Regions from separate parts of the Pseudomonas sp. NPDC007930 genome, predicted to be linked through region 1. Evidence: predicted binding sites of a transcription regulator. Region 1 holds the regulator's gene; each other region holds the start of a gene.

The links. The regulator sigma-54, encoded in region 1, starts transcription at its own class of promoters, with help from an activator protein. The targets are predictions, from matches to a motif close to ANTGGCATNNANNTTGCTNT.
Region 2: flgB (flagellar basal body rod protein FlgB) is a predicted target of sigma-54. The motif match lies at 2,267-2,286, and genes of this name have one in related genera.
Region 3: ACFZCE_RS25845 (sigma 54-interacting transcriptional regulator) is a predicted target of sigma-54. The motif match lies at 4,324-4,343, and genes of this name have one in related genera.

The regions. Positions count from the first base shown of each region.
Region 1 is NZ_JBIBKC010000002.1:460,281-467,010, forward strand. It holds gene ACFZCE_RS06610 (ATP-binding cassette domain-containing protein) at 1-338, opposite strand, end outside; gene ACFZCE_RS06615 (KpsF/GutQ family sugar-phosphate isomerase) at 589-1,563, shown strand; gene ACFZCE_RS06620 (HAD hydrolase family protein) at 1,564-2,088, shown strand; gene lptC (LPS export ABC transporter periplasmic protein LptC) at 2,125-2,703, shown strand; gene lptA (lipopolysaccharide transport periplasmic protein LptA) at 2,684-3,235, shown strand; gene lptB (LPS export ABC transporter ATP-binding protein) at 3,235-3,960, shown strand; gene ACFZCE_RS06640 (RNA polymerase factor sigma-54) at 4,141-5,655, shown strand; gene hpf (ribosome hibernation-promoting factor, HPF/YfiA family) at 5,760-6,068, shown strand; gene ptsN (PTS IIA-like nitrogen regulatory protein PtsN) at 6,079-6,543, shown strand; gene rapZ (RNase adapter RapZ) at 6,546-6,730, shown strand, end outside.
Region 2 is NZ_JBIBKC010000006.1:82,564-89,293, reverse strand. It holds gene flgE (flagellar hook protein FlgE) at 1-589, opposite strand, end outside; gene ACFZCE_RS14695 (flagellar hook capping FlgD N-terminal domain-containing protein) at 620-1,339, opposite strand; gene flgC (flagellar basal body rod protein FlgC) at 1,355-1,807, opposite strand; gene flgB (flagellar basal body rod protein FlgB) at 1,811-2,221, opposite strand; gene ACFZCE_RS14680 (flagellar regulator YcgR PilZN domain-containing protein) at 2,847-3,590, opposite strand; gene ACFZCE_RS14675 (flagellar export chaperone FlgN) at 3,673-4,140, opposite strand; gene flgM (flagellar biosynthesis anti-sigma factor FlgM) at 4,193-4,504, opposite strand; gene flgA (flagellar basal body P-ring formation chaperone FlgA) at 4,657-5,406, opposite strand; gene ACFZCE_RS14660 (chemotaxis protein CheW) at 5,500-6,426, shown strand; gene cheR (protein-glutamate O-methyltransferase CheR) at 6,493-6,730, shown strand, end outside.
Region 3 is NZ_JBIBKC010000026.1:10,301-17,030, reverse strand. It holds gene ACFZCE_RS25855 (AMP-binding protein) at 1-1,576, shown strand, start outside; gene ACFZCE_RS25850 (MaoC/PaaZ C-terminal domain-containing protein) at 1,586-2,470, shown strand; gene ACFZCE_RS25845 (sigma 54-interacting transcriptional regulator) at 2,547-4,175, opposite strand; gene ACFZCE_RS25840 (CoA transferase) at 4,405-5,628, shown strand; gene ACFZCE_RS25835 (enoyl-CoA hydratase-related protein) at 5,653-6,432, shown strand; gene ACFZCE_RS25830 (acyl-CoA dehydrogenase family protein) at 6,453-6,730, shown strand, end outside.

The sequences.
Region 1 (6,730 bases):
TGCACCCGCAGCGGAAACGCCACGTTCTCGAACACGTCGAGGTCGGTGAACAGCGCGCCACTCTGGAACAACACGCCCATGTGCTTGCGCGCGTCGAACAGGTCGCTGCGCGACAGCGTGGGCAAATTCTGCCCATTGACCCACACTTCGCCGGCCGAGGGCCGCAGTTGCGCGCCCATCAGCCGCAGCAACGTGGTTTTACCGCAGCCGGACGGGCCCATGATGCCCGTGACCTTGCCGCGCGGAATGCGGATGTCGACGTTTTCGAAGATGCTGCGCGTGCCACGCTTGAAGGTCACTCCCTTCAACTCGACCGCGTAGGCGTTATCGGTTGTCATTGAAACTCCTTGCGACGCCACCACGCCCTGTGGGGCGCCCCGCCGCAGAGCGAGGGCACAGCCCGGGGCGGGCCAAGTAAGCGGCGAACTATATCACTCTGGACACAGGCGGCCCACTCGCATATGCAAAACTCACTGTTTCAGAAAATGCCTCATACGCCCTGTTGCGCGGTCTTTACCGAAACGGGATGAACGCCAGGCTGCATTCCCCTATAATCCCCGCCCTTGCCTTTTCTTCGACCTGTTCGCCATGAGCCTGCACGAATCCCTGATCCAGTCCGCGCACCGCACCATTCGCCTCGAGCTGCAAGCCGTCGAGGGCCTGCTTTCGCATATTGGCGGCGATTTCGTCAGTGCCTGCGAGATGATCATGGCCGGCAGCGGCCGCGTGGTAGTGATGGGCATGGGCAAATCCGGGCACGTGGGCCGCAAGATCGCCGCCACCCTGGCCAGCACCGGCACCCCGGCGTTTTTCGTCCACCCCGCCGAGGCCAGCCACGGCGACATGGGCATGATCACCACCGCCGACATCGTGCTGGCGCTGTCGCATTCGGGCTCGTCGGCCGAGATCATGACCCTGGTGCCGCTGTTCAAGCGCCTGGGCATCCGCCTGATCAGCCTGACCGGCAACCCCGAGTCGCCGCTGGCCAAGGCCGCCGACATCAACCTCGGCGCGCCGCTGGCGCAAGAAGCCTGCCCGCTCAACCTGGCGCCCACCTCCTCGACCACCGCCGCGCTGGTACTGGGCGATGCCCTGGCGGTGGCGCTGCTCGAGGCGCGCGGCTTCACCGCCGAAGACTTCGCGTTCTCCCACCCCGGGGGCGCGCTGGGCCGGCGCCTGCTGCTGAAGGTCGAGAACGTGATGCACGGCGGCGAGCAACTGCCCCAGGTGCGCCGCGGCACGCTGCTGCGCGAGGCCCTGCTGGAGATGTCGCGCAAGGGCCTGGGCATGACCGTGGTGCTCGAGGAAGACGGCCGCCTGGCCGGGATCTTCACCGACGGCGACCTGCGCCGCACCCTGGACCGCTCGGTAGACATCCATACCGCGCGCATCGACGACGTCATGACCGTACACGGCAAGACCACGCGCCCGCACTTGCTCGCCGCGCAGGCGCTGAAGGTCATGGAAGACAACAAGATCAGCGCCCTGGTGGTGGTCGACGACCACAACCGCCCGATCGGCGCGCTGAACATGCACGACCTGCTGCGTGCCGGAGTGATGTGAATGAACCCAGACCTGCTCGAACGCGCGCGGCGCGTTAAAATCGCGATTTTCGACGTTGACGGCGTGCTCACCGACGGCCGCCTGTACTTCCTCGAAGACGGCAGCGAGTTCAAGACCTTCAACACCCTCGACGGCCAGGGCATCAAGATGCTCGGCAACAGCGGCGTGATCACCGCGATCATCAGTGGCCGCAAAACCGCCGCCGTCGAGCGCCGGGCCAAGGCGCTGGGCATCAGCCACCTGTACCAGGGCCGCGAAGACAAACTCGTGGTGCTCGACGAACTGCTCGGGCAACTGGGCCTCGAATACCAGGACGTCGCCTACCTGGGCGACGACCTCCCCGACCTGCCGGTGATTCGCCGCGCGGGCTTGGGCATGGCGGTGGCCAATGCCGCGCCGTTCGTGCGCGAGCACGCGCGCGCCGTGACCCAGGCCAGGGGGGGCGAAGGCGCCGCTCGCGAGTTCTGCGAGCTGATCCTCAAGGCCCAGGGCAAGCTCGAAACGCTGCTTGGCAGCTATCTATAAGGCGCCGGAAGGTTCCGGCACCGGTAAGGTCCGCATATGCAGAATAAGCTGTTTCGAAATATCATTGCGCTGTTGGTGCTGACGCTGGTCGTCGGCGCCATCGGCTACTGGCGGATCGCGCCAGAGCGCTTCATGGACAACACGCCCGTGGCAGTCGATGAAAACCTCATCGACTACTACGCCACGAACACTCACACGGTGCAGTACATGGAAGACGGCAGCGTGCAATATGAACTGACCGCCGACAAGGTCGAGCACAAGCAGGCCAACGAGGTGTCGTACGTCACCCGGCCCGACATGCAGATCTACCGTGGCACCCCCTACCCCTGGCACGTGCGCAGCGATCGTGCCGAGGTCAACCCCGATGGCACCCAGGTCGAGTTGATCGACGCGGTGAAGATGAACCGGACCGATCAGAAGGATCGCACCACCATCATCAACACCAGCCGCGCCACGGTTTTTCCACGCCGCCAATATGCCGAAACCGACCAGAACGTTAGAATCGACGGCGCCAACGGGGTCACCACGGCCAAAGGCATGAAAGCGTATTTGAAAGACAGCAAGGTAGACTTGCTGTCCAACGTAAGAGGACAGTATGACGCTCGCTCTCGCTAAAACTCTCCCTGTTCTGCTTGGCCTGAGTGCGGCGCTCGGGAGCGTAGACGCCCTGGCGCTGCCCACCGACCGTGACCAGCCGATCCACATCCAGGCAGACACCTCGCAGCTTGACGACAAGCAAGGCGTGGCGGTGTACACGGGCGATGTGATCATCACCCAGGGCACCATGAAGATCACCGGCAACAAGGTGACCGTCACCCGCGACTCCAACGGCGACGTGAAGACCTTCACCTCCGTGGGCAACCTGGCTTATTACGAGCAGAAGCCGGCGGTGAACAAACCCATCGTGCAGGCGTGGGCGATCACCATCGACTACCTGGCCAACCAGGACCGGATCATCCTCACCGACCGCGCCAAGGTGCTCAACGACGGCAACGTGTCGACCGGCGAGAAAATCGTCTACGACACCGTCAAGCAGGTCGCCAACGCTGGCCGCGCCACCGGTTCGAAGATCACCGCGCCGCAGCCGCGGATCGACATGGTGATCCAGCCGAAGAAGAAAACCGACCAACCAGAGAAGGCGCAGTAATGGCAACTCTGAAGGCCCAGCACCTGGCCAAAAGCTACAAAGGCCGCCAGGTGGTCCGTGACGTCAGCCTGTCGATCGACAGCGGCCAGATCGTCGGCCTGCTTGGCCCGAACGGCGCCGGCAAGACCACCTGCTTCTACATGATCGTCGGCCTGGTGCAGGCCGACCAGGGCCGCGTGCTGATCGACGACCTCGACGTCAGCCACCAGCCCATGCACGGCCGCGCGCGCTCCGGGATCGGCTACCTGCCGCAGGAAGCCTCGATCTTTCGCAAGCTGTCGGTGGCCAAGAACATCATGGCCATCCTCGAAACCCGCAAAGACCTCGACGCCGCGGGCCGCCGCCAGGAGCTCGAAAGCCTGCTGCAGGAGTTCCACATCACCCACATCCGCGACAACCTCGGCATGAGCTTGTCCGGCGGTGAGCGGCGCCGGGTGGAGATCGCCCGCGCCCTGGCGACCTCGCCCAAGTTCATCCTGCTCGACGAGCCTTTCGCTGGCGTCGACCCGATCTCGGTCGGCGACATCAAGCAGATCATCCACCACCTCAAGAACAAGGGCATCGGTGTGCTGATCACCGACCACAACGTTCGCGAAACCCTGGACATCTGCGAAATCGCTTATATCGTCAATGACGGCCAATTGATCGCCGAAGGCAGCGCCGAAACCATCCTGGCCAACCAGTTGGTCAAGGAAGTGTACCTGGGCCACGAGTTCCGCCTTTGAGCAAGGGCCCGTGCCCCCTGGGCCCGGGCCATTCTTGTGCCAGGTTCTGATAGAGAACACTAGGCAAACCCCCAGGTTTCAGGCATATAATTTGCTTAAGGCTGCGACCCCTTTCACAGGGCGGGCAGTGTGTAGTGGATGGCGCCCCGCGCCGGCAGAACAAGGTGTCTAGCTTCCGCCATGAAACCAACGCTTGTCCTAAAAATGGGCCAGCAACTGACGATGACACCGCAGTTGCAACAGGCCATCCGCCTTCTTCAGCTCTCCACGCTGGATCTCCAACAGGAAATCCAGGAGGCGCTGGACTCCAATCCCATGCTCGAACGCCAGGAAGACGGCGAAGACTTCGACACCAGCGACCCGATGGCCGACCATGCCGAAATGAAGGCCAATGGTGAAGCCCAGGAAGCCGCCTACCAGGAAAGCAGCTACCAGGACAGCGCCCCGGTGGCCGAGCGCGAAGGTGGCGAGGAAGGCGACTGGGGCGACCGTATCCCCAACGAGCTGCCCGTAGACACCGCCTGGGAAGACGTTTACCAGACCAGCGCCAGCAGCCTGCCGGCCAGCGATGACGACGAGTGGGACTTCACCACCCGCACCTCGGCCGGTGAAAGCCTTCAAAGCCACCTGTTGTGGCAGCTCAACCTGGCGCCGATGTCCGACAACGACCGGCTGATCGCCGTGACCCTGATCGACAGCATCAACGGCCAGGGCTACCTCGAGGCGACCCTCGAGGAGATTTGCGAGGCGTTCGACCCCGAGCTCGACATCGAGCTCGATGAAGTCGAAGCCGTGCTGCACCGCATCCAGCAGTTCGAGCCCGCCGGCATCGCCGCGCGCAGCCTGAGCGAATGCCTGGCCCTGCAACTGCGCCAGCTACCGGCGAAAACCCCTTGGCTGGCTGAAGCCCAGCGCCTGGTCGGCGACTACATCGACCTGCTCGGCAGCCGTGACTACAGCCAACTGATGCGGCGCATGAAGGTCAAGGAAGACGAGCTGCGCCAGATCATCGAGCTGGTACAAAGCCTGAACCCCCGCCCCGGCTCGCAGATCGAGTCGAGCGAGCCCGAATACGTGGTCCCAGACGTCATCGTGCGCAAGGACAGCGAACGCTGGCTGGTCGAGCTCAACCAGGAGGCGGTGCCACGGCTGCGGGTCAACCCGCAATACGCCGGCTTCGTGCGCCGCGCCGACACCAGCGCCGACAACACCTTCATGCGCAACCAGTTGCAGGAGGCGCGCTGGTTCATCAAGAGCCTGCAAAGCCGCAACGAAACCCTGATGAAGGTGGCCACGCAGATCGTCGAGCACCAGCGCGGCTTCCTCGACTACGGCGACGAGGCCATGAAGCCGTTGGTACTGCACGACATCGCCGAGGCGGTGGGCATGCACGAGTCGACGATTTCCCGGGTGACCACGCAGAAGTACATGCACACCCCCCGTGGCATTTTCGAATTGAAATACTTTTTCTCCAGCCACGTCAGCACCTCCGAAGGCGGTGAATGCTCGTCTACGGCGATCCGCGCGATCATCAAGAAACTGGTCGCCGCGGAAAATCAGAAAAAGCCATTGAGCGACAGTAAGATCGCTGGTTTACTGGAGGCACAGGGCATCCAGGTGGCTCGCCGCACTGTCGCCAAGTACCGTGAATCCCTCGGGATCGCGCCGTCCAGCGAACGCAAGCGGTTGATGTAGCGCACCAGGTGCCGGCCCTGGCGGCAAGGCCGCGGCCAGGGCCCTCGTGTTCAGGGGGCCGGTATTTCCAGCCTCTTTATGCACTGGCAATAAGGAGAAGCGGTATGCAAGTCAACATCAGTGGGCATCAACTGGATGTGACCGACGCCATGCGTAGCTACATTGGCGAGAAGCTTTCCAAGCTCGAGCGGCATTTCGACAAGATCACCAACGTGCAGGTGATCATGGAGGTCGAAAAGCTCAAACAGAAAATCGAAGCCACCCTGCGGGTACCGGGTGCGGAAGTGGTGGCCAACGCCGAACATGACGACATGTACGCGGCCATCGACCTGCTCACCGACAAACTCGACAGGCAACTGCTCAAGCATAAGGAAAAACAGCAGAGCCACTTCCAAGGTGCGGCCGCTCGCTGATCTCCCCCCCATGATCCGACTCGAACAGATCCTGACCCCCGGCCGTTCCCTGGTGAACGTGCCGGGCGGCAGCAAGAAACGCGTACTGGAAACGATCGCCAACCTGGTAGCTCGCGAGCTGCCCGGCCTCGACAGCCAGGACATCCTCGAAGCGCTGGTAGCCCGCGAACGCCTGGGCTCGACCGGCTTCGGCAACGGTATCGCCATTCCGCACTGCCGGCTGGCCGGCTGCCAAGCGCCGATCAGCGCGCTGCTGCAACTCGACCACCCGGTAGACTTCGACGCCATCGACGGCGCCCCGGTCGACCTGCTGTTCGTGCTGCTGGTGCCGCAGGCGGCCACGGACGAACACCTCGAACTGCTGCGCCAGATCGCCAGCATGCTCGACCGCAAGGACATCCGCGAGCACCTGCGCTCGGCCGGAGACAGCGAAGCCCTGTACAAGGTGGTACTGGACGCCCAGAAGGGTCACTAAGCATGCGCCTGATCATCGTCAGCGGCCGCTCCGGCTCCGGCAAGAGCACCGCGCTGGACGTGCTGGAAGACAACGGTTTCTACTGCATCGACAACCTGCCGGCCGGCCTGCTGCCGCAACTGGCGGAGCGCGCGCTGATCCACACCGAGCTGGCGCAGCCGCTGGTGGCGGTGTCTATCGATGCCCG
Region 2 (6,730 bases), on a different contig from region 1:
TACCCTGGCTGTCGAAAATGTCGGTACTGAAGGTGTAGTTGTACGAGTTGGTGTCGGCGGCATCGAACGGGCTCACCGACGGGGTGCTGCTGGTGGAGTTCAGGTTCAGGGTTTCCGACAGGGTATCGGTGGCCTTGGGCGCCAGTGCCGAGGTGTCGACCTTCAGGGTGGTGAGCACGCCGGCCACGACCTTGCCGTCGGCGTCAACGCTGTAGCCCATCAGCTTGGCGCCGTTGGCGTCGACGATGTTGCCGGCGTTGTCGGTCCCGAAGGCACCGGCGCGGGTGTAGACCTTGTTGCCGTTGTCGCTGGTAATGAAGAAGCCGTTACCGTTGATGGCCATGTCCAGGCTGGCACCGGTGCTGGTGATGGTGCCCTGGGTAAACTGTTGCGACACCTGTTCGGTGGTCACGCCGGTACCGGCGCCGTTCTTGGCGCTGCCCAGGAACAACGAGTTGGCGTACACGTCGCCGAATTCGGCACGCGAGGATTTGAAGCCGGTGGTGGCGACGTTGGCAATGTTGTTGCCGGTGACGTTAAGGGCAGTGTTGGCAGCATTCAGACCGCTGAGGCCGACGTTGAACGACATAATTGACTCCTAGGTTGCCGAAAGGTCGGCTTACAGTCCGATGGTGTTGACGGCAGAGAGCTTCACACTGGAGCCGTCAGCCAATTTAAGGGTCATGTCACTTGCCGAACTTCCCAGGGTCACACTGGTGACGGTAGAAGGCAGGTAAGTGGTTTGTGCAACTGCCTTGCCGTCGAGTACGGCGTTGGCCACAAACTTGTAGGTGCCAGACGCCAACGTATTGCCGTCGTTGTCGGTACCGTCCCAGTTGAAACTCACCGTCCCGGCGCTTTGCGAGCCCAGGTCGATGTTCTTCACCAGCGTGCCATCGGCGTCGTAAACGTCGACCGTGGCGTCGGTGGTGGCGGCGCTCAGGGAAACCTGGCCGCTCAAGCCCGCGCTGGTGTCTACCGTGGTGCTGCTTGCCGCGGCCAGTACGCTATGGCCAACCAGCGACGAGGCTTGCAGCGCCTGCGAAGAGGTGTAGTTGCTCGCCAGGCTTTCAACCGTGCTGTTGAGGGTGTTGATCCCCTCCAGGCTGCTGAACTGCGCCAGTTGCGCAACGAATTCGGAGTTGTCCTGCGGGTCGAGCGGGTTCTGGTTCTTCAGCTGGGTCACCAGCAACTGGAGGAAGGTGTCCTTGCCCAGTGAGCTGGTACCGGTCGAAGAGCTCGAGCTCGACGAGCTGGTGCTCGACGCGGTGCTCGAGGAGCTCAGCGCATATTGCGAAAGTACGCTGGAGCCGCTGGTGCTGTCAGTGGTGGTAGTCATCGCTCATCCTTCCTGTTACTGACCCAGCGTCAGTACTTTCTGCATCATGGTCTTGGCGGTGTTCATGATCTCGGCGTTGGTCTGGAAAGACCGGCTGGCGGAGATCATGTCGGCCATTTCCTCGACCACGTTGACGTTCGGGTAGTACACGTAACCGTCTTTGTTGGCCGAGGGGTTGTTCGGTTCGTAACGCGCTTCCAGGTTGCTCTGGTCTTCAACGATGCCGGCCACTTGCACGCCCTGGCCGCCATCGCCGCTGTCGTTGAACAGCGAGCCGCTGTCACCGCTGCCGCCGCCCATCTGGTTGCTGAGCATGGTCGAGAACACCGGGTGGCGGGCACGGTAGGTCTGGTCGAGGCTCGAGCTCACGGTGTCGGCGTTGGCGATGTTGCTGGCCACGGTGTTCAGCCGGGTGTTCTGGGCGCTCATGCCGGTGCCGGCGATGTTGAATACGCTAGAAAGTGACATGGCTTACTCTCCCTTCAGGGCGGTGACCAGCCCTTTGAACTTGTTGTTGAGCAGCGTGAAGCTGGCCTGGAAGTCGACGGCGTTCTGCGCGTAGTTCGAGTTCTCGATCTGCGCATCGACGGTGTTCTGGTCCATCGAAGGCTGCGACGGCACCCGGTACTTCAGGGTGCTGTCGGCGCTTTCGTCGAAGCCATCGGCCTCGATGTGGTTAGCGTTGGTGCGCTCAAGCGAAAAGGTCCCGCCAGAAGTCTTCTGGGCCTGGCTGGCGAGCACGGACGAGAAGTCCATGTCGCGCGCCTTGTAGTTGGGGGTGTCGGCGTTGGCAATGTTGTTGGCCAGCACCTCAGCGCGTTTGGCCCTGAAGTTCAGCGCTTGCTCGTGGATGCCGAGCGCTTGGTCGAAACTGATGCCCATGGTCGAAAACCTCTGACGGCGGAAATTCGTACTGCTACCGGGTCTATAGCAACCGCTGTGCCAACTTTGCACAAGCCCCATTCCAGAGGCCTCCACCCGTACATCGGCAGGGCCTATGCCAGAAAAGCGGCAAGGGCTTTCCGGCGGGAGCGGCAAAAGCGGCAAACAGCGGCGCCAGGACAATTGCCGGGCGGGGGCCGCCGGCAAATTGTCATGCGTGAGGGGATTGCAAGGGGTGGGCCAACAGAGGGGTGGCGCGGGCGGGAGGGGATGAAAGGTGTGCCGTAATGCTGTTCACTTAAGCAATCAGAGCGCTGAATTGAGGATGAAAAGCCCTGACGTCTCTCGATGGTTTACCGAGCGCATGGCCTGGCTGGCCCTTCGCCCGGCACAGCCGGAGTGCCGGACCACGGCCTCCCACCAGATTTGTGTAAGTACTTGATTTAATGGGCAACACAGAACCCGTGGGAGGCCGGCTGTGCCGGGCGAAGGGCCCTGGAGCTCATGCACAAAATCAGCAGAGCTCACATATTCATGCCCTCCACGAGGCCGTGAAGTTGCTTAAGTGAACAGCATTACGGCACAGCCGGCTGTGCCGGGCGATGGGCCCTAGCAGGCTGCCGGCTTAGAAATCGTCTTTATCGAACCGGCGCGCTTCGCGCTGCAGTTGATAGACAAAGCGCTCGACGTTGCGGCTGGTCAGCCCGCTCATGTTATGAAAGCGCACGCCGGCGAAGGTGGTGTCCAGGCGCTCTTCGAAGTGCAGGTGGCGCAGCTCGACCGCGGTGCTGATCGGGCCGAACGGCAGGGCTGCGGCATAGCGCTCGTACACTTGGCCCAATTGCAGGTGGCTGGTGATGTCGCCATCAAAACGCAGCTTGCAGCCGGTGGCGGAAATATCCAGCAGCTTGCCACGCAGTTTGTCTGCCATTTTGTCGCCGGCCAGCTCCACATCGACCAGGGCCGAGAGCTTGAGGGCGGCGCGGAAGGCATTGCGGCGCTGGTGGTAGATCACCTCGGAGGGCAACGCGCCGCGGTAGCCGCGGCCGTTTTCGTTGTCGATCAGGGCCACCGGGCCGGCCACGTCCCAGGCGATGCGCACACCGTCGTGGAAGCCTTCGACCTTGAAGCTCTCCCCCGCCAACATGTAGCGCTCGCCGTCACGCGGGATCAGCTCATCGAGGATCACGCTGCCGGCGTCGCGGTCGACGTCGATCACGTAGCTCTGGAACCGCTGGTTACGCTCGGTAAAGGTGATGATCAACGGATCGTGGCCATCCTGCAGGGCACGCAGGTTGGCGATGATTTCGAGGGGCGTCGTCAGCACCTTCGGTGGCTGCGGGGCATCGTCGGCCGAGCTGTTGAACACGATCAGGGAATCTCCAGGCTAAAGGTGACGCATGCATCCATAGCATTGTGCCACCTTTTTATCACGTCGCGATATGGGCACGTCAAGCCTGGCTAAAGGCGCGGATGGTACCCAGCTTCGAGGTGGCCCCGCGGGCAGTATAGAGCGACGGCGCCTCGCCCCCGTTGAGGATGCGCAGTTGGTTGGCGGTGGCATGCTGCTGCATGCGGATCGCCCGGCCGTTCTCGTCGTTGGCCTGCTTGCAGCGGGCAAGGATGTCACTGAGCATGTCGCCCTTGGCCAACAGTTCGTTGCCCAGCGGCGAGATTTTCGCCAGGTGCTGCAAGCCTTCGCGGTCGGTGCTCATGCCCAGCATGGCCAAGGCCTGGCTACGCTGGCGGCCGTGTTGCTGCAACTGCACGATCAGCGACTGCTTGTGCGCCAGGATGTTTTCCAGCAACGGCATGTCACGGCCACCCAACGCCTGCGCTTCGACCTGAAGCAGTTCGAGCAATTGCTGGGCGGGGGCCAGGTCACTTTCGATCAGATGAAGCAATGCGGTGTCTTGCATGGCGGCTCGAACTCACGGAGAAATACCGGTGATGCCGTGCCAGGCGTGGGCCTTAGCGATCGGCTTCCAACTTAAGCATGTTCGCGGCGGTTTTCGTCGGGTCGACGTTGTAACTGCCGTTGGCGATCTGTTCTTTCAACTGCGCGACCTTGCTGGCGTTGACCACCGGCTGGTTTTGCAGGTCACTGGTGACCTTCTGCAGGAACTGCGCGCTGTCGCTCAGTTGCACGCTTTCACCGGCCGCGCTGGTTTTGCTTACGGTGGTGTCGGTGCTCACGGCTTCAGTGGCGCGAGTGCTGCTGGTACGGGTAGTGCCGGTGACGGGGGTGGTACCGCCGTTCACCCGGTTAAAATCAATAACCATGATGTGAAAACCTCTGGGGATTCTGGACGCTTGCCATGTTTTCGACGCTGGGGCGAAAAACTTTAGGTTTTTTTTCGCCAAGGCCCAGAGCGCCTGCAACCAGAGGGCAAGTCTAGGGAAAACCCGGGGGTACCGCCACTGCCGTGGCGTATCTACATCGCCACTTCTACTTGCCCGGGGCCTGTGACCCGAGCTTTGACCACACGATTGGAGCGCAGGTTGCGCACGCGGATCTGTTCACCTTCACCGCCATCGGCCAGGGCCTCGCCGGGCATCTTCACGGCGATGCCGCCAACGCCGGCGCTGATCACCACCTGGTCACCCTTGCGCACCAGCTCCGGCCGTTCCACCTGCACCGGCGACAGCACCTGGTCCATGGCCACCGGGCGTACCAGTTTTTGCCCCACCGCCTGGCCGAGGTCGGTCAGGTAGCCTTGGCTCAGCGGGCCGACGTCACGCTCGCGCAGCGCGACGTCGGTTTGGCCGATCACATCGTCACGCTTGAGCGGGCGGGTCACGGTGACCACCGGGCGGAACAAATGCACCTGCGCCGGCACGAACACCGTCCACGGCGTGGAGCCTTCGCAGCGCACCTTCACCACCACCCGGCCAATCGGCGTGGCGGGGCTTTGCAAGGTGGCGCCGAGTTGCTGGTCACAGCCGGGCATGCTCAGGCGCGGGTCGAGGTTGTTCACTTCTACCTCAGGCCGGCCTTCGATCTGCGCGGTCGCCAAATAATCTTCTACCGTGAACTCAAGAAACCCCTGGGTGACACCGATAAGCTGTTCGGGCAAGGTGGCATCATCGGCTTGTGAGCGTCCAGAACCGAAGAGGCACAGTGCGGTAACCAGCCCAAACAGGCTGTGGATCAGATGTCGTGAAAATGGCGTTTTATCGTTCATGGCTGGGCTTGAGCAAGGCCTGTGCCAACTTGCTTGAAAAGCTGGCCAGCGGTAGCGCCGCGGGCCCGACAGTTTAACGCGGAGGCTTCAAACATGGCTGGTGTAATGGATTCAGTGAACCAGCGCACACAATTGGTAGGGCAGAACCGCCTTGAACTGTTGTTGTTCCGTCTCAACGGCCAGCAGTTGTATGGGATCAACGTGTTCAAGGTCCGCGAGGTGCTGCAATGCCCCAAGCTGACCTTGATGCCCAAGTCCAACCCTGTGGTGCGCGGCGTCGCCAACATTCGTGGCGCGACCATTCCAATTCTCGACCTGGCGCTGGCCACCGGCGGGCGCAGCCTGGAGAAGATGGGCGACGCGTTCGTGATCATCACCGAGTACAACACCAAGATTCAGGGGTTTCTGGTGCACTCGGTGGAACGCATCGTCAATATGAACTGGGAAGGCATTCACCCGCCGCCCAAGGGCACCGGCCGTGACCACTACCTCACCGCCGTGACCCGGGTCGACAACCAGTTGGTCGAAATCATCGACGTGGAGAAGATCCTCTCCGAAGTGGCGCCGATGTCCGAGGCGATCAGCGTTGGCGTGGTCACCGAGGAAGTGCAGCAAAAGGCCGTGGCCATGCGCGTGCTGACGGTCGACGACTCGTCCGTGGCGCGCAAGCAGGTCAGCCGCTGCCTGGAAACCGTCGGCGTTGAAGTCACCGCGCTGAACGACGGCAAACAGGCGCTGGACTACCTCAAGGCGATGGTCGAAAAAGGTGAAAAGCCCGCGGAGGAATTTCTGATGTTGATCTCCGACATTGAAATGCCCGAGATGGACGGCTACACCTTGACTGCAGAGATCCGCAATGACCCGCGGATGCAAAACCTGCATATCATTCTGCATACTTCGCTGTCGGGCGTGTTCAACCAGGCGATGGTCAAGAAGGTCGGCGCCGACGACTTCCTCGCCAAGTTCCGCCCAGACGACCTCGCCGCGCGCGTGGTCGAACGTATCAAGGCGCGCAGTTAACGCGCCGCAAGCAGTAATCCGGGGGCCTGGCCCCCGGTCACATTCATGATTCAAGGGGCACCCGCGTTGTCAACGGCCAATCTCGATTTCGAACAGTTCCGGGTTTTCCTGGAAAAAGCCTGTGGCATCCTGCTGGGGGAGAACAAGCAGTACCTGGTCTCCAGCCGCCTCAACAAACTGATGGAACAGAACGGCATCAAGTCGCTGGGTGAACTGGTGCAGCGCATCCAGGCCCAGCCCCGAGGCGGCCTGCGTGAACAGGTGGTCGACGCCATGACCACCAACGAAACACTGTGGTTTCGCG
Region 3 (6,730 bases), on a different contig from region 1:
GGCCTGCGCCGTGCGCGACCGCGCGCGCAGCTTGAGCTGGCAGCAGTTGCTGGCCTGGAGCGATGCCCTGGCCGCCGACCTGCACGCCGCCGGCCTGCGCACCGGTGACCGCGTCGCCGCCTGGCTACCCAGCCGCGCGGAGTGCTTCGTGCTGTACCTGGCCTGTTCGCGCAACGGCTATGTGTGCTCGCAGTCGCTGCACCAGAACCACACCGTCGAAGACGTGCTGACCCTGCTCGAACGGGTTGGCACCCGCGCGTTCATTGGCCAGCCGGGCTGGGGCGCCGACAGCGACCAGCACTGCGTGTTCAGCCGCTTGGCGGCCAAGGGCGGCATGTGCCGGGTGTACGCCCTCAACCCCCATGGCAGCACCGCGGGCCTACCCACGGGTGCGCTGGCCTTCCCGGGCCTTGAGCGGCAACTGCCACTGCCGCCGGAAAACACCAACCCCGACAAGGTCGTGTACCTGGCCTACACCTCCGGCACCACCGGCCTGCCCAAAGCCTTGATGCACAGTGATAACACCCTGCTGGCCAACGGCCGGGCGCTGGTCGCCGACTGGCAGGTCAGCCGCGACACGGTGATGTTCTGCCTCGGGCCGGTCAGCCATCACATCGCCACGGTGGGCTTCGAGCAGCAACTGGTCAGCGGCTGCGAACTGGTGGTCAACGATGTGGCCAAGGGCGAAAGCCTGCTGCAGCGGATCCTCGCCACCGGCGCCAGCTACCTGCTCGGGGTGCCCACCCACGCCATCGACCTGCTGCAGGCGATGCGCCGCGAAGGGGTAGAGCGCCTGGGCCAGGTGCACACCTTCTACATGGCCGGCGCGGCCATCCCGGCGGAGATTGCCCGGCGCCTGATCGAACTGGGCGTGACCCCGCAGAACATCTACGGCATGACCGAAAACGGCTCGCACCACTGCCCCATGCGCCACGACGAAGTGGCCGTGCTGACCCGCACCGTGGGCCAGGCGGTAGGCCGCCAGCAACCGGTGTATGAGGTCAAGCTGTTCAAGGTCGACGACAAGGACAGCGAAGCCGGCCCCGGCGAAATCGGTGAAATCGGCGGCCGTGGCGCGGTGCTGATGCTCGGTTACTTTGGCAACGACGCGGCCACCCAGGGCTCGTTCAACAGCAGCGGCTGGTTCATGAGTGGCGACCTCGGCACCCTCGATGCCCATGGCAACCTGAGCATCGTCGGCCGTTCGAAGGATTTGATCATCCGCGGCGGCCACAACATCTACCCGGCCGAGATCGAGAACTTCGCCCTGCGCCACCCGTTGGTGTTCAAGGCTGCAGCCTTCCCGGTGCCCGACGAGCGCCTCGGCGAGAAGGTCTGCCTGGGCATCATCACCGTGGGCGGCGAGGTGATCGACGGCCAGCAGATGCTGGAGTTTCTCGCCGACGCGGGGCTGTCGAAGTTCGACATGCCGGAGTACTTCTACTGCGCCGAGGCGTTCCCGCTCACTGCCAGTGGCAAGATCCTCAAGCGCGCCCTGTGCGAGCAGGTCAAGGCCGGCAGCCTGGCGCCGCAGCCGGTGCGCTGGGTGGCCCGCGCCCAGGGCACCTGCGCCTAGGCCGCGGGCATGGCCCTGGCCCGCGAACGCTTGCTCGGCTGGCGCTTCCCCGAGGTGCGCCAGGCATACACCGCCGAGGATTGCATGCGCTATGCGCTGGCGGTCGGCGCCGGCGCCTGGGAGGGCGAGCCGGCGCCGCTGGCGTTCACCCATGAGGCCGGATTGAAGGTGCTGCCCACCCAGGTGGTCACCCTCGGCTACCCGGGCTTCTGGCTGATGGCCCCGGCCACTGGCCTGGACTGGCGCCAGGTGCTGCACGTGGAGCAGGCGATCACCTGGCACCGGCCGCTGCCGCTGGCCGCCACGGTGTACAGCCGCAGCCGGGTGGCCGCGGTGTACGACCAAGGCCCCGGCCGTGGCGCGCTGTTGGTGACCGAGCGCACCCTGCACCTGGCCGGCAGCGGCGAGTGCCTGGCCAGCCTGCGCTGGGTGGAATATTGCCGGGGCGAGGGTGGCTGCGGCGGGCCGCCCGCGCCCCCAGCGTACCGGCCGCAGGCCCCGGCGCGGCCGGCGGACGCCAGCCTGCGCTGGCCGATCAGCCCGCAGGCGGCCTTGCTGTACCGCCTTTGCGGCGACCGCAATCCGTTGCATGTGGACCCTGCGGTGGCCCGCCAGGCCGGCTTCGAGCGGCCGATCCTGCATGGCCTGTGCACCCTGGGCGCGGTGGCCTACGCCCTGGTCAACCTCGGCCTGGGCGGCCAGCCGGAAGGCCTGCGCGCGCTGCGGGCAAGGTTTATCGCGCCGGTATACCCCGGCGACACCCTCACGGTGAGCGTGTGGCGCGCGGAACGCCAGGTGCTGGCCGACGTGGCGGGGCGGGCAGTGTTGCAGGGGGAATGGGAGGGCCCTTCGCCCGGCACAGCCGGCCTCCCACCAGGTCTGTGTTGTCCTTGATTTCCGAGACAATACAAATCTGGTGGGAGGCCGTGGTCCGGCACTCCGGCTATGCCGGGCGAAGGGCCGGGAAACCCTAGCCCAGATCGGCCAGCCGCTTGTACAGGTAAGACCGCGAAATCCCCAACTCCTCGGCCACGCGTTTCTTGTTGCCGTTGAAGCGCTTGAGCGCGTCGCGGATCAGGTTCAGCTCCACGCTGCCCATGGTGTCTTTCATGCTCAGGCTGGCGCTGTCGTCACCGGCGAGCTCCGCGGCGCTGGCCGGGTCGAGCCCTTCGAGCAGGTGGCTGAAGTCCTGCACCGCCAGCTCGGTGTGGTTGGCGAAGATGATCGCCCGTTGCACCTCGTGGTGCAGTTGGCGCACGTTGCCCGGCCAGGGCTGGCGTTGCAGCAACAGCAGCGCCTCGGGGGTGATGCTGCGCACGTTCGAGCCCACCCGCTGGGCAATGTGGGTGATGAAGTGGCGCACCAGGATCGGCACGTCGCCCTTGCGCTCGCGCAGTGGCGGGATGGTCAGGGTCACGCCGTTGATGCGGAAGTACAGGTCGGCGCGGTAGGCCTGCTCGTGGATCGCGCGCTTCAGGTCGCGGTTGGTGGCGCTGATCAGGCGGAAGTCGGTGGAGCGGGCCTTGTTGCTGCCCACCCGCTCGAAATGGCTGCCCTCGAGCACCCGCAGCAGCTTGACCTGCGCCTCCAGCGGCAAATCGCCGATTTCATCGAGGAACAAACTGCTGCGGTCGGCCATTTCGAACTTGCCCATGCGCCCCTCGCGCTTGGCCCCGGTGAAGGCGCCGGGGTCGTAGCCGAACAGCTCGCTTTCAACCAGGGTGCCGGGCAGGGCGCCGCAATTGACCACCACCATGGGTTTTTCGCCACGGCGGCTGAGGTTATGGATCGCGTGGGCCACCAGCTCCTTGCCGGTGCCGCTCTCACCGGCGATGAACACCGGCACGTCGAGCGGCGCGACTTTCCGAATTTGCGCCTTCAGCGCCATGATCGCCTCGCTTTCGCCGACGATCTCTTCCAAACCATAGGCGCGGTGGCGCAGCCGGGTGAGTTCTTTTTCGTAGTAGCTCACCTCCGCGCGCAGCGAGGAAATCTGCCGGCTGAGCTCGTGCACCTCTTCCGGGGCGCGGAACATCACCCGGCCGATGGCGCCCACCACCTCGCCGTCGCGGGTGATCGGGATGCGGTTGACCACCCGCGAGGTGTTGCGCATTTCCTGCACTTGGCCGATCTCCGCCTTGCCGCTGCGCACCACCTCGTGCAGGTGGGTGTTTTCGATCACCTCAGCCACTGGCAAGCCCACCGCGCCGCCGGGCTTGAAGCCGAAAAAGCGCTCATGCACCGGGCTGATGTAGCGCAGCACGGCGTGTTTATCGACCACGGTGATGCCTTCGTAGGGGTTGGTGATGAAGTGCCGGAGGATGTCGAAGGCGATGTCGACCGAGGCAATGAAGTCGAGCAGGGTGTGGTCGATGCTGTCGTCATGGATGATCGCCAGGGTGTGCTCGGCGTGGCGCATCCACAGCAGCAGCCAGGGCTCGCTGTTGTACTCCAGTGGCAGCAGTTGCTGGCGCGCTGGCGCCGCGGCGATACGCGCCTGAACATGCCGTTGCAAGGCCGGTGCCTGGGCCCCTGGGGTATGGAATACCGCCTGCCCGTGGCCATCGAACACCACCAGGTCGAACCGGGGGTGGGTCATGTCACACCTCGCTTGTCATTATTGGGCTGCCTGTTGTCGCCAACGACAGTTTCGCTCTCGGGGGTGTCTGCGCCAGCGACAAAATCGGCCAATGCCGCGGGGCTGTCAATCACCCCCGGCCGGCCTAAACGGCTAACTGCTTGAACGCTAAGCAAACTTTATTCCATGGCATGGGCGTTGCAATCCTCACCTGCAACCGCGAGCACACAACAACAAACAGGTGCCCTTCATGCTAGCCAACTCATTGCCACACGGGCGTTGCGGGTCGTCGTTCTCAGTGCTCGAAGGGGTGCGGGTGATCGACCTCACCACCTCGATCGCCGGGCCCTACGGCACCATGCTGCTGTCAGACCTGGGCGCCGAGGTGATCAAGGTCGAACGCAAGGCCGGCGACGACGCCCGCTACTGGGGCCCGCCGTTTCTCGACGGCGAATCGCTGTGGTTCCTCAGCGTGAACCGCAACAAGCGCAGCGTGTGCCTCGACTACACCCAGCCCGAAGGCCGCCAGGTGCTCGATGCGCTGATCGACCGCGCCGATGTAGTGGTGATCAACCAGACCCCCGACGTGCAGGCCAAGCTGGGCATGGCCCCGGCGCAACTGCGCGAGGGCCGCCCGGGGCTGATCGTGGCCTGCATCACCGGCTTCGGCCTGAGCGGGCGCAACGCCCGGCGGCCCTGCTATGACCTGATCGCCGAAGGCTACAGCGGCATCATGGACCTCACCGGCCCCGCCGAAGCCTCGCCGCAAAAGGTCGGCGCGCCGGCCGCCGACATGCTCGCCGGCAGCGATTGCGCCTTCGGCGTGCTCGCCGCGCTGTACCGGCGCCAGTTGAGCGGCGAGGGCGCCACGCTGGACATCACCCTGACCGAAAGCATGATCCGCTTCACCTCGCCACGGATCGTGCCGTACATGGGCTCGGGCGAAGTGTTCCGCCGCACCGGCGGGCGCGACAGCGTGATCGCCATCTACCAAACCTTCGACACCGCCGACGAACCGCTGACCCTGAGCCTGGGCACTGACCGTATCTGGCAGCGCTTCTGGGCCTTGGTCGAGCGCCCCGAGATGGGCCTGGACCCGAACCTCGCCAGCAACGCCCAGCGCCGCGAACAGCGCGACGACATCGTCGCGGCGATCGCCGCGATCCTGCGCCACAAGCCGCGCGCGCAGTGGCTTGAGCTGCTGGCCGAGGCCGGCGTGCCGGCCGGGCCGATCTACCGGGTGGACCAGGTCACCGACGACGCCCACTTCCATGACCGCGGGTTGTTTTTCCAGATAGAACGCGACGGCCATGCGCTGCCCCAGGTGGGCCTGGGCATCCAGCTCGACGGCCAGGCCGCCGGTTACCGCAGCGCGCCGCCGCGTTTGGGCGAACACACCGGCGAAGTGCTGGGCGATGTGCTTGGCTATTCGCCAGAACACTTGCAGCGCCTGCGCCAGAACAAGCTGATCTGACCCCTCCAATAACAAGGAACGGCCATGCACTACGACACCATCCTCTACCACGAAGACGGCCCCATCGGCACGCTCACGCTGAACCGCCCCGAAGACGGCAACATGTTCACCAAGGCCATGTGCCTGGAAATCCGCGACTGCATCGAAGCGGTGCGCTGTGAAACCCGCACCCGGGTGCTGGTGATCACCGGCGCCGGTGATCGGTTCTTCTGCGCCGGTGGGCGCAAGGACGGCATGGAGGATTCACTGCTGTACGCCGGCGTGCTGCCGACCCTGGAGATGTACGACGCCATCGAGCGCCTGCAAAAACCGGTGATCGCCAGCGTCAACGGCTACGCGGTCGGCGGCGGCAACGTGCTGCAAGTGGTGTGCGACCTGTCGATCGCCAAGCAAAGCGCGGTGTTCCGCCAGGTCGGGCCGATGGTCGGCAGCTTCGACGCCGGCTACGGCACCTGGTACCTCGAAGACCTGGTCGGCAAGCGCCGGGCCAAGGAAATGTGGTTCCTCAACGACAAACTCAGCGCCGAGCAGGCGCTGGCCTACGGCCTGGTGAACAAGGTGGTGCCCGACGCCGAGCTGGAGGCCGCCACCCGCGAAATGGCCCTGCAAGTGGCCGAGCGCGGCGCCTATGCGCTGGCCGCGCTGAAGGCCGCCTTTACCGCCCGCCACAACGGCGTGGCCGGGTTGGCGCGGGTCAGCCACGACCTGCTGCTGCGGCCTTACCTGGACTCGGCCGAAGCCCATGAGCTGAAAGAAGCCTTTGCTGCCAAGCGCAAGCCCAACCCCGACACCTTCGGCCACTGAGCCCGGAGCAAGGAACCGCGATGAACGTGATCGAACGGCTCGACCGCCAACTGGGCCTGAACGCCGAAGAAGCCATGCTGCTGGAGTCGGTGCAGGCCCTGGCCCGGGACGAAATCGCCCCGCGCGCCGCCCATTACGATGAAAGCAAAAGCTTCCCCTGGGCGAACATCGAGGCCATCAACGCCCTGGGCCTGAACGCGATGTTCATCCCCGAGGCCTACGGCGGCGCCGAGATGTCTTACCTGGCGTATCTGGCCTGCGTGCGCGAGATCAGCGCCGCCTGCGCCAGCACCGGGAT